4 regions of the Paenochrobactrum pullorum genome follow, and region 1 is predicted to be linked to each of the others. Evidence: riboswitches for the same ligand, from Rfam matches in the RefSeq annotation. Region 1 holds a riboswitch; each other region holds the start of a gene.

Region 1 (3,132 bases):
TATTTTCAACCGAGCCCATGTCTTGCATAATTTGCCAGAACGGAACTTCCGGCAGACGCATGGAGAAACCGGCACTTTTAATTTCGTTGATTGTCGCTGTTGCTTCCGGCAGTTTGAACGAAATATTTTTGGTTGAATAGGTCCCTTGAATAGGCTTGAGCTCATTGTTGGCTGGGTCAGCCTTTTCAGTATAAAAACGGGTCATGAAGGCGGCATCAATATCTTTGCCATCCGTTGTACCAATAAGAACAGACATTGGCTCTTTGTTGACGGAGCCGTCATCTTTAGGCACTGAAACGGTCATATCCACTTGAGCCGCTTCAAGTTGCATGGAGGCTATCTGGCCGTTTTTCACATCATTCAATGTGAGATTTTTATATAAAGTCTTTTGCTTTGTATCGAGGAAATTTTGCTCGAACTGTATTTCGGAGACATGAATTTTTTTAGCTGAAAAGCGCTCTACTCTTTCTGCCGGTGTCAGTTTGCTGCTGCCACCAAAAAGTTCGGATAAGACTTGTTTGTTGAAATTGGCATCATCAATTTGAAGCTGGGGAATAGTGATTTTGAACTGAGCGGTTTCAGTCGTAATGCCGGTGGCATCTGCTTTTCCGGTCAAGAATAAAAATTGCGGGCGGCCGTCGAATGTCGCAATATTAATGGTCTGGTCGTTTTTGAGCGGCAAGGTTACATTTTTAAGATGAATATTGCCGAAAAAATCAGCGGAAACCGTTTCCGCTTTACCACCACGTTTTTCAATCTGCTGACGAATATTATTTTGTAAATTATATTTGTAACCGGTTACACCGGCACCAGCCACAACGATGATTGCTACAGTGGTCCACAGAAGCGCTTTGCGCCCTTTTCCGCGAGCGGGTTGAGACTGATCTGACATTGAAACCTCTAAAATCTGCATTTATCATAATTTGCTAAATTGATTAAGCAGTCGCTGCTTTAGTCGCAAGTAAAAAAACATGTCGGTTTGTGTTTATTCGATGCTGATCGAAAAAACTAAACCGGTTGTTGAAATGAATAATAATAGCCGCGCTGATTTAACTCTTGTCTTTGATCAATCTTATCGAGGCTTTTTGTTGGAGATACAAAGCCTTGATTGATCATTGGTGACTTGCAGGATTAAATGGGTTCGATTAGACCTTGTTTGCCGGTTTCCATTGGGAATCAAAAGGGAATCCGACATCGCAAAATGATGAAACGGAACTGCCCCCGCAACTGTAGGCGATGAGCGTGCAGCAACAAGTCACTGTGATGAAAATCATGGGAAGACGTTGCACGTGACGATCCGCCAGTCAGGAGACCTGCCGGCAAAAAACTGTAACGCGGCCCGGACGGGGTGTCCGGGGGGGTGTCGTATGATTTTTGCCACAAGACGCAATAGTGCGTCCGCCATAGCCAGCTTAGAGATAACAGTCGACAAGGCTGCTTTTTACCTATGCTATTGCACCGGCATTCCCTCCCTGTTTTCCGGTCGCCTCACCAACCGGAGACGTACATGTTTCACAAGAGACTGATTGCAGCAGCACTGACAGCTGTCTGTTTTACATTGCCGGCCAAGGCCGAAACCAGCTATCCGCTGAGCCTCAACAATTGCGGCGTTGACCTGCGCTTTGAAGCAGCGCCGAAAAGCACCGTCAGTATCGGTCAGGCAGCAACAGAAATTCTTTATTCTCTGGGTCTTGGTGATAAGGTTCTTGGAACCGGCGTCTGGTTCACCGATGTTTTGCCTGAATATAAATCGCTCAATGACGGCATTGAGCGCCTTGCCGACAATGATCCGAGTTTTGAAGCAATTGTTGCCAAAAAACCTGAAATGGTAACGGTTCAATATGAGTGGCATATCGGCCCGCAGGGTATTATTGCCACCCGCGAACATTTCAATGATATCGGTATTCCAACCTATATTCTGGCAACCGATTGTATGAATAAAGACAATAGTGTTGGTTCGGATGGTACCCGTTCCGATATGTTCAAAATTGACAATGTCTATGCGAGCATTAACGAGCTTTCGCAGATTTTCAACGTGCCGGAAAAAGGCGAAGAGCTGGTTGCAAGCCTGAAAGCGCGTGAAGCAGCAGCGGCAGAAAAAGCAAAATCCTTAGGCCTTGCCGATGCGTCTGCATTGTTCTGGTTCTCTTCGGCAGAAATGGATGTTGATCCATATGTCGCTGGTAGCAAAGGTGCACCTGCCTATATGATGGAAAAGCTTAATCTTCGTAATGTCATTGAAAGTGACGAAGAATGGCCGACTGTCAGCTGGGAGACCATTGCCCGTGCTAATCCGACGGTGATTGTCATCGCTGAAATGTCACGCCGTCGTTTCCCGGCCGATGATGTTGAAAAGAAACTGGAATTCTTGAAGAATGATCCGGTTGCCAGCCAGATGGATGCGGTCAAGAATGGTCATATTATTGTTTTGAACGGTCATGCGATGGATCCTTCCATCCGTAATGTGGCAGCTGTTGAATTTTTGGCAGAAAAACTGGCCGGATTTGACCTGAAATGATTGTAACGACAGCCTCCGGCACCTTTGGCCGCACTGCAATGGTGTGGAAAATCTTTCTTTGGACTGTGCTGGGGGCTGGCGCTTTGATGCTGGCCATCCTCATCGGTGTGGTCATTGGTGAAACGCCATTGCCGCTGGATACAGTGACAGCGGTGTTTGCCAATAATCTGTGGGGCGCCACCCATGAGGTTGACCGGATCGATCAGGGTATTATTTGGTCTTATCGCTTGCCACGCACACTGGTGGCAGCGGCTTGCGGTGCAGGTTTGGCGCTTTCCGGTGTTGTGCTGCAATCTTTGGTACGTAATGCTTTGGCCGATCCCTATCTTTTAGGGGTTTCGGCAGGCGCATCCACCGGTGCCGTTGCCGTAACGGTACTTGGTATCGGCGGCGGCATGATTGGTATTTCCGTTGGTGCTTTCAGTGGTGCAGCTTTGGCTTTTTTACTGGTGGTAGCACTGGCGAAAGCGGCTGGTGGCGGATCGGTGCAGCTTGTTTTGGCAGGGATTGCCGGATCGCAGCTTTTTAATGCACTGACGTCTTTTTTTATTGCAAAATCGGCAAATGCTGAACAAGCACGCGGCATCATGTTTTGGCTGCTTGGCAACTTATCG
Region 2 (3,132 bases), on a different contig from region 1:
CCGGCACATTGGCAAAGCCTTTCAGTCGCAGGATATCATGCTTGCCAATGATCTTTTTCAGGTTTTCGGCAAATGCTTTCGGATCATTCACATCACCGGCTTCAACCACAAAACTTTCAAACTCGTCATGGCTATGGGTGTGATCATCATCGTTTTCATGGTGCATTTCATGATGTGATTTGCGATTGGCAATATCATCTTCCGAACCAACACCAAGGCCAAGCAGAATATCTGCACCGATCTTGCCAAAACTTGCAGACACCATATTGGTCTGGCGGGATGAACGTTCCGACACATCTTTGCGCACAGCTACAAGCGCTGCTTCATCAAGCAAATCAGCTTTATTCAGCACGATCAGATCAGCCGCATGGATCTGATCTTCAAAAAGTTCCTCCAGTGGGCTTTCATGGTCAAGGGATTCATCAGCCTGACGTTGCTCATCAATCTTATCGTGGTCATCCGCAAAGCGGCCTTCGGCAACAGCTGCCGCGTCAATTACGGTTACAACGCCATCAACAGTCACTTGCGTTTTAATTTCCGGCCAATTGAATGCAGCCACCAGCGGCTGCGGCAGTGCCAAACCGGATGTTTCAATCACAATATGATCAGGGCGATCTGCGCGTTCCAACAATTTGGTCATGGTCGGGATGAAATCATCGGCAACGGTGCAGCAAATGCAGCCATTATTCAGCTCAATCACATCTTCTTCGGTGCAGCTTTCAATACCGCAACCTTTTAAAATGCCGCCATCAACGCCCAGATCGCCAAACTCATTAATGATCAGTGCAATGCGCTTGCCATTGGCATTTTCCAGCAAATTACGGATCATCGTGGTTTTGCCCGATCCTAAAAAGCCGGTAATGACGGTAGCCGGAATCTTTTGACCCATTTTTTGGCCCTGCATATTCTATCCCTTCATTTTCAACGACAAACCTGCCGCCATAAAGTAAACTTCGTGAGCTTTTTCTGCGACACGCTGATGTAAAAAGCCCGCATAATCCCTAAATTCCCGCGCCATCCGGTTGTCAGGCACAATACCCAATCCCACCTCATTGGAGACAAAAAATATCTCGCCGGAAGTTTTCGGAAAAGTCTCTAAAAGCCGCGCTGTTTCGGCTTCAATATCGCGCTCCGCCATCATCAGATTGGTGACCCAAAGCGTCAGACAATCAACCAGTACAAAATGATTTGGTGCGGCTGTTTTAAGCAAAGCATCCGCCAGATCAAGCGGCTCTTCAACGGTTGTCCAATTCAGGCCGCGCCTGTCTTGATGAAGATTGATGCGCGAACGCATTTCATCATCATAAGCGCGCCCTGTCGCAATATAAAAAGGCTGAAGACCAGAGTTCTCAGCGCAGTTTTCAGCGTATTTTGATTTCCCCGAGCGAGCACCGCCGAGAACAAGCGTAATTTTAGCCGAGGGCATTTTAATTCAAACCCCGACTTCTACTGATGCGTAGCTTTTCACCTTTAAGGCAAATAATGATCTGCTTAAGAAGGAAACCTCCTGAAAGGGGGGGGCAGCACTTAAATTATACACACTAATCAGTGAAAAAAGCGCATTCGATGCGCTATTGTTAGCGTGTGCAGCCATGACAACCTCCGTGCAGGCAGCGAGGAAACCTCCCCTAAGGTGCAGGCAATATGCCTTTTACAACAGGCAGGTCTCCTGGCTCGCGGGTCATTAAGATGAAGCCGCCTTCCCGGTTTCCCAGTGGCTGCGGGTATTAACAACCCACATGGCAACATCCCTCACCGCTCTACAGTCGCGGGGTCGGCTGCTATCAAAATGCTTGATATCAAGCATTTCTCGCATTCCCTCTTCGTTCATCAAATAAGATGATGAAAACCTGATGCAATGGCCTGACATTATGCTGTGTACCAATGATCGTCAATCAACTTGAGACAGTCTGAACTGTGGATCAATGTTTAAATTTTCACAGGCAAACTTAATTGTAACAAAACCTCAATATCCAGATACTGCTCCAAATTATCAGCAAGCTCATTCAATGCATCATCAACACTGGCACGGTAATTTAAACCTGCATCACGCACACCAAGCTTTTCCAGCAATTTTGCCCTGAAACTGTCGGATGCAAAAAGACCATGTAAATATGTGCCGAAAATGCGCCCGTCGGCAGAAACGGCACCGTCAGCACGACCGTCGACAAGCGCAAAAGGGCGCACGCAATCTGCACCACTACTGACACCGCAATGAATTTCATAACCGTCGACAGCTGCGTCATAGGCAAGCGCCTTACCCCGTACTTGACCGAGTATCTTCTCGGCTTTCATAACGGTTTCCATCTGCAAAAGGCCTAATCCTTCAGCTTCTGCAATATCACCATCAATCTGCTCCGGATCACTGATTTTTTGCCCCAGCATCTGATAACCACCGCAAATGCCGATCACATAACCACCACGTTTGACATGGTCATGAATTTGAACGTCCCAACCATTTTCACGCAAGCGTTTCAGATCGCCAATCGTCGATTTTGTCCCAGGCAAAATGATCAATCCGGCATCTAAGGGTATGGGGTCGCCTGCCCGCACCATCACCAGTTCCACATCCGGTTCGGCTTTCAAAGGATCAAGATCATCAAAATTGGCGATTCGATCCAACATCGGCACGGCAATTTTGAGAGCTTTTCCTTGGGGTTCAACCATCTTCTCCAGCACCACCGAATCTTCGGCAGGCAAACGGCCAACAGCTTTGAGCCAAGGCACTACGCCCAAGGACGGCCAGCCGGTAAATTCGGTAACCGAACACAAGCCATCATCAAAAAGCGACACATCACCGCGAAATTTGTTAATCAAAAAACCGACAATCATGGCGCGGTCTTGTTCGGGTAAAATCGTATGAGTGCCCACGAGCGAGGCAATCACCCCGCCACGATCGATATCACCGACCAACACCACCGGCACACCGGCCTTGGTGGCAAAGCCCATATTGGCAATATCATTTTGACGTAAATTAATTTCAGCCGGAGAACCTGCACCTTCAACCAAGACAATATCAGCACCATCGCAAATGTGCAGCCATGACTGCATTACCGCATCCATAAATTGCGGCTTCAAGCGCTGATAATCGCGCCCCTTTGCTTGCCCACGGACTTTGCCTTGCACGATAAT
Region 3 (3,132 bases), on a different contig from region 1:
AAGCAAAGCATTGTCTTTAACGCTTTTGAAAATACCGTCGAGATCATCCGGAACAGTGGTCAGGAAACAGGAAGAAAGCTGCGGGCGGCGCGTTCCGGCATTAAACAAAGTTGGCGTTGAAGCCATGAAATCAAAGCTTGAAAGCAGATTATAGAACTCAATTGCTTTGGTTTCGCGCTCTTCTTCACGTAAGGACAGCCCCATGGCAACGCGCATGAAGAAAGCTTGCGGCAATTCAAAACGCTTGTTTTGAACGTGCAGGAAATAGCGGTCATAAAGGGTTTGCAAGCCCAAATAATCAAATTGCAGATCGCGCTCTGGTTTGATGGCAGCGGCCATACGGTCGAGATCGAACAATGCCAATTCCGGATCAAGCTGATCGGCATCAATACCCACACGGATATAGGATTTCAAATAGTTCGGATAAAGCTCGCACATCTGCTTGTGTGTTGCTTCACGCGGAGAACCTTCAACAAAGGTCAGTACTTCACGGCGCAATTTATCCAGCAATAAACGAGCGCTAACTTTGGAATAATCCGGCTCGGTTTCAATCAAGGTGCGCGCAGCCAAGATAGGCGCCAGCGCTAATTCATCCTGTGTGATGCCGCTATAAAGATTGCGTTTGGTTTCGGTCAAAATGGCTTCTGCTGAGACAGAGGCCAAACCAGAACAAGCTTCTTCAACCACATGTTTCAAACGTGCTTCATCAAGCGGCACCAATTGACCGCTCGCGCTTTTCATCTGCAATTGCGGCTTTGCTTGCGGATTATTGGCGGCCTGTTCAGCACGTTCACGGGCACGCTCTTCACGGTACAGCACATAAGCACGTGCCACTTTGTGATGGCCGCCACGCATCAATGCCAGCTCGACCTGATCCTGAACATCTTCAATATGGAAGGTACGACCTTCTGTTGCATGGCGGGTAAGACCTCCAATGATAACTTCAGACAGTTCTGCAACAACATCATGAACGCGGCGCGACGAGGCAGCACTTGTGCCTTCAACAGCCAGAAATGCTTTTTGCAACGCAACAGCAATTTTATCACCATCAAATGGTGTGACTGATCCATTACGACGGATGACCTGAAACCCAAGCTCGGAATTATTTGCAGCTGTGTTTGCGGCAGAAAAAGCGTCGCCGTCGGCAGGCTCACGCACAAGAGAAATCGACATTGGCTTACCCCAATTTTTGTTGGGGGCAAGGTCAGACGGATGCATGCATGAAAAAGAGCGACGCCATACGTCTGCTCTGTTGCCAGCACACCACCGGGACACCCCGCCCAGGGAGAACATTTCGTGTCGCGGCAGGTCTCCTGGCTGGCGGGTCTGGGCTTTTGTCCGTCTTCCCAAGAATAACCTCAGTGACGTAAATAGACAAAAGCTCGCCGCTTTACAGTTGCGGGGGCAGCTCCGGTTTAAACGGTGAAAAGCACCAGCCTTTCCGGATTCCCTATTATCTCTCTATCTTGCGATTCGAGAGACCGTGACCACTAGATATAGACAATTAATGCGAGCAGACGTCAACATATAGTTTGGCGCTGTCCAATGAATTATTTTGTAAGCTGTCAGGAGATGGCCTATATATAGCACAACCACGGAGCTTTAACATGATGAATATTGGCGAAGCAGCAACTGCGTCGGGTATAAGTGCCAAAATGATACGCCATTATGAGACGGTCGGGCTGATTGAAAAAGCAGGGCGCACCGAGGCTGGATACCGCGTTTATTCCAAACGCGATGTAGAAACATTGCGCTTCATACGGCGCGGGCGCGATTTAGGTTTTTCACTGGATCAAATCAAAGATTTACTGACCCTTTGGCAGGACCACAGCCGTGCTTCATCTGATGTGAAGCAAATAGCCCTCACCCATGTGGCGGAGCTGGAAGCCAAGATGGAACAATTGCGCGAAATGGCGGATACATTGCGCCATCTGGCACAGAACTGTCAGGGCAATAACCGCCCTGACTGTCCGATTTTGCATGATCTGGCCAGCAATGCAGCCAGATCTTAATCTTATCAGTTAAACCTGCAATGCAGGTTTAACCTTACGCAGACGCAGCGCATTGGAAAGCACGAAGATGCTGGAAAGCGCCATCGCACCTGCCGCCAGCATTGGCGACAATAATGTGCCCCACAATGGATAAAGCACACCAGCAGCCACCGGAATAAGCGCAATATTATAAGCAAATGCCCAGAACAGGTTTTCACGAATATTGCGGATGGTAGCACGAGATACCGCCAACGCATTGATAACACCACGCAAATCACCCGACATCAGCACAATATCGGCGCTTTCCATCGCCACATCGGTGCCGGTGCCCAAAGCAATACCCACATCAGCCGCAGCTAGTGCCGGTGCATCATTGATGCCATCGCCGACAAATACCAGCACCTCACCTTTCGTCGACATACGCTTTAAAGCATCCACTTTGCCGCCCGGCAGCACTTCGGCTTCCACATGGTCAATCGACAGCGAACGGGCAATGGCTTCTGCCGTTGCACGACCGTCACCGGTGATCATCGCTACTTTCAAGCCCATCTGATGTAGCGCATCAATCGCTTCTTTCGTTGATGGTTTGAGCGGATCGGCAATCGACAGGATTGCAGCCAATTGACCATCAACGGCCACGTAAATGGACGAGCGTCCTTGCGCGGCCAGTTGATCGGCCACTTTTTCCAAAGCTGTAATATCAATATTGAATGCTGCCATATGACGGCCAGCACCCACGGCCACTTGTTGACCATCAACATCTGCAACCAGCCCCATGCCAGCAATAGCGTTGAAGTTCTGCACATCCTTTAAGGTCAAGCCTTTTTCTTCTGCCGCCTGCACAACGGCGGCGGCAATCGGATGTTCGGAGCGTGCCTCAACACTCGCAGCAAGGGTCAGAATTTTCGCCTCATCCTGTCCGGCAACAGTTTCAAAATGTGCCAGAACCGGCTTGCCCAAGGTCAGTGTTCCGGTTTTGTCAAAAGCAATGACAGATGCTTCACGTAAACGTTGCAATGCATCGCCACGACGGAACAACACGCCCATTTCTGCCGCACGTCCGGTGCCAACCATAATTGACGTTGGCGTGGCAAGCCCCATCGCACAAGGGCAAGCGATAATCAGCACCGCAATGGCATTC
Region 4 (3,132 bases), on a different contig from region 1:
CGCTTTTCGAAATCAACACCATTGAGGTGTTCAATGAAAGTTGTAACAAAATGCTGACGCGTTTGTTCGCCGTCGCTGACGATGTCAATGCCTGCCTGAACCTGATCATCTAAGGCCAGCCGCAATGCGTCTTGTTTGCCTTCAATCAACGCCTCACCTTCCAGTTTCCAAGGCGACCAAAGTTTCTCCGGCTCAGCAAGCCAAGACGGTTTCGGCAGACTGCCGGCGGTGGAAGTTGGCAACAATGTTTTCATATCAGGTAACCTTATGATTGTAATTCATCAAAGAGCGTAATTGGCAGACCATTCTTCGAGAATGGTTTTGTAGGGTTTGATAAATTGCTCTTCGGCAAACTTTCCTTGCTTAACGGCCATCAGGCTTCGTTCTTCACGATCGTAGACGATTTGTGTCAATGAACAGTCGGAATGCTTCAAATCTGGCTGATAAGTTGCACCCGCAACTGAATTGGCATTATAGATTTCCGGACGGTAAATCTTTTGAAACGTTTCCATCGTGGCAATCGTGCTGATAAGCTCAAGATTGGTGTAATCAGCCAATAAGTCGCCGGTAAAATAGAATGCCAAAGGTGCAACACTATCCGGTGGCATGAAATAGCGAACCTGCAAACCCATTTTAGCGAAATAACGATCAGTCGAAGACAATTCATTTTGTTGATATTCGACACCCAATATCGGATGTTCGTTGACGGTGCGAAAATATGTTTTGCTGGTTGACGCACTCAAACAAATGATCGGCGCCTTGCTAAAATAATCTTTGTAAGCTTTTGAATTTACAAAATATTTAAACAAATTTCCATGTAAATCGCCAAAATTCTCCGGCAGGGTGAATTCAGGAAGATTGCGATTATATTCAGGCAGCAATACGCTAAAATCATAATCACGCACATAAGATGAAAAATTATTCCCCACCACGCCTTCAATGCGCTTATTGGTTTTGTGATCAAAAATATTGGTTTTCAAAATTTCTATCAGTGGAAAAGCATCTGATTTTGATTTCGTATCAATATCCATTTCAACAGAAATGATTTCGATCTCGATAGAATAACGATCGCCTGTTGGATTATCCCAATGCGCCAAAGCGTTGAAACGATTATCAATCATTCGCAATGCACAGCGCAAATTTTGTTGACGGCTCTCCCCTCTGGCCAAATTAGCAAAATTCGTTGTAATTCGGGTACTATCTGCCGGCTGGTAATTCTCGTCAAAAGGAATGCTATTAATAGTCAGTTTAAAGTTTTTGGTCATTGCGATACGGCGTCCTAATTCCTGGAATATAACTTGTGTGCGTGTTAACTTTCAGGACTTCATCATTTTCGGGTTACTCAGTCAGTAATTCCTTACCAACTATAAATTTGTGTGATGCGGGACTTATGCCTGACTCAATGAATGAGTAAAAATGATTTGATTTCATTGAAGCATGAGGGATGCTCATGCTTTGTACGGTGTATCATAGAATGCTTGACCAACAGAAAGTGTTAGGGCATTGCTCTTACTGTCAAGGTTTTATGGATGAACAATCCAGAGCTAAGAGGGAATTCGGTTCAATGCCGGAGCTGCCCGCCGCAACTGTAAGCGGCTAGTCATTGCCCATTGATGTCACTGGGTTTGACTTGGGAAGACGGGCAAAAACATTTATCCGTGAGCCAGGGGACCTGCCACGACAAATAACGACCACGGGCGGGGGTGTCCGGGGTGCCGCTTTTGACCGCCATAGCGGCGTTGTTACTGCGTCATATCCGTTCACTGTCGCTAAATGATGGCAGCATGGATGACTAGCTTAAGCATGATGATTAGAAATAAAGATATAAAACAAACAATTAAAGCGGAATTCAATTCTTTGACTGCCGGTAGCCAAATGTCTTCAATGATGACATGTCAGTATTCTAGCACAGCATTAGGCCTCACAGCATGAGTAAAAAACAATTTTTTATAAATTTCAGGTATCACCATGCTAGATAGACAACATCTGGCCATTCTGCGTGAAATAGAGCGCGTTGGTAGTCTGACGGCTGCCGCCGAGCGTCTCAATGTTACGCAATCAGCACTCAGCCACACAATACGAAAGCTTGAGGAACGCTATGGTGTTGCCATGTGGGAAAAGGATGGTCGCAATCTCCGTCTCACTGAAGCCGGACACTATCTTGTCGCATTGGCTCAGCGTATTTTGCCACAAATAGAAAGAGCTGAAGACGTTTTATCTGACTACCGCTACGGCAAAAGAGGCTCGCTTAAAATTGGCATGGAATGCCACCCATGCCATCAATGGCTGATGGGCGTCACAAAACCCTATCTTATGGACTGGCCGGATGTCGATTTGGCACTGACCACGTCATTTGCTGCCGGTGGTGTTTCCGCATTAACGGGATATGAAATCGATATTCTCATTACTCCCGATCCGATCGAAGCAGCGGGTATCCATTACCTGCCGGTCTTCGACTATGAACTTGTGCTTGCTGTTCCAACGCACCATCCGCTAGCTCTTAAAAACCATGCAGAGCCTACGGACTTGTTAGAAGAAACCCTTTTCACTTATCCGGTGCCACCAGAGCGGCTGGATATATTTACGCAATTTCTTGTGCCGGACAATTGCCGCCCCCGCCACCACCGGAGCGTTGAAACAACAGAAATGATGTTGCAACTCGTTGCAGCCGGACGCGGTGTCAGTGCTATTCCAAATTGGCTCGTGTGCAGGGAAGCAGCGACGCTTGGGGTTCATCCGGTACGAATTGGCAAGAACGGGATACAAAAAAGCATCCACCTTGGCTTGAGAAGTGGTGATGAAACCATTGATTACATCGCCGGCTTTCTCGATACATCCCGTCAAATAGCAGCAGTTTAAGTTACTCTTTAAAGGATTGAGGGCATTCAGCTTTTAGTCTTCATGATTCATGGCGATGCCCTGCCCTTCAAAATATACGCTTTATGAATAGCTGCGTCATCACAGCCATTCCAGATGTCTGCCCTCGCGTGCGCCTGTTACACGATAATGATACCGACATTCTCATACGCAGAGCGCACCATCAATATTCGACAATTGAATAGCCCCTAGATTTGTAGATCCTTTGTGACTTAAAAAAGAGGCAAGGAGCCTACGATGGGTAAAGCTAATTTC

What was found. Region 1 has a riboswitch for cobalamin ahead of JNC77_RS09910 (ABC transporter substrate-binding protein). Riboswitches for the same ligand answer to the same signal wherever they lie in the genome.
Region 2: another riboswitch for cobalamin. It lies ahead of cobU (bifunctional adenosylcobinamide kinase/adenosylcobinamide-phosphate guanylyltransferase); the one in region 1 lies ahead of JNC77_RS09910 (ABC transporter substrate-binding protein).
Region 3: another riboswitch for cobalamin. It lies ahead of JNC77_RS02555 (ribonucleoside-diphosphate reductase subunit alpha); the one in region 1 lies ahead of JNC77_RS09910 (ABC transporter substrate-binding protein).
Region 4: another riboswitch for cobalamin. It lies ahead of JNC77_RS14565 (LysR family transcriptional regulator); the one in region 1 lies ahead of JNC77_RS09910 (ABC transporter substrate-binding protein).

What each region holds. Positions count from the first base shown of each region.
Region 1 is NZ_JBHEEH010000005.1:58,866-61,997, reverse strand. Features, by position in the region: gene JNC77_RS09915 (aq_1923 C-terminal domain) at 1-892, opposite strand, end outside; cobalamin riboswitch at 1,144-1,335, shown strand; gene JNC77_RS09910 (ABC transporter substrate-binding protein) at 1,508-2,518, shown strand; gene JNC77_RS09905 (FecCD family ABC transporter permease) at 2,557-3,132, shown strand, end outside.
Region 2 is NZ_JBHEEH010000002.1:21,147-24,278, reverse strand. Features, by position in the region: gene cobW (cobalamin biosynthesis protein CobW) at 1-889, opposite strand, end outside; gene cobU (bifunctional adenosylcobinamide kinase/adenosylcobinamide-phosphate guanylyltransferase) at 908-1,426, opposite strand; cobalamin riboswitch at 1,643-1,869, opposite strand; gene JNC77_RS06265 (cobyric acid synthase) at 1,930-3,132, opposite strand, start outside.
Region 3 is NZ_JBHEEH010000001.1:532,341-535,472, reverse strand. Features, by position in the region: gene JNC77_RS02555 (ribonucleoside-diphosphate reductase subunit alpha) at 1-1,173, opposite strand, end outside; cobalamin riboswitch at 1,287-1,501, opposite strand; gene cueR (Cu(I)-responsive transcriptional regulator) at 1,611-2,012, shown strand; gene JNC77_RS02545 (heavy metal translocating P-type ATPase) at 2,022-3,132, opposite strand, start outside.
Region 4 is NZ_JBHEEH010000013.1:65,825-68,956, forward strand. Features, by position in the region: gene JNC77_RS14555 (methionine synthase) at 1-254, opposite strand, end outside; gene JNC77_RS14560 (DUF1852 domain-containing protein) at 282-1,265, opposite strand; cobalamin riboswitch at 1,502-1,694, shown strand; gene JNC77_RS14565 (LysR family transcriptional regulator) at 1,969-2,859, shown strand.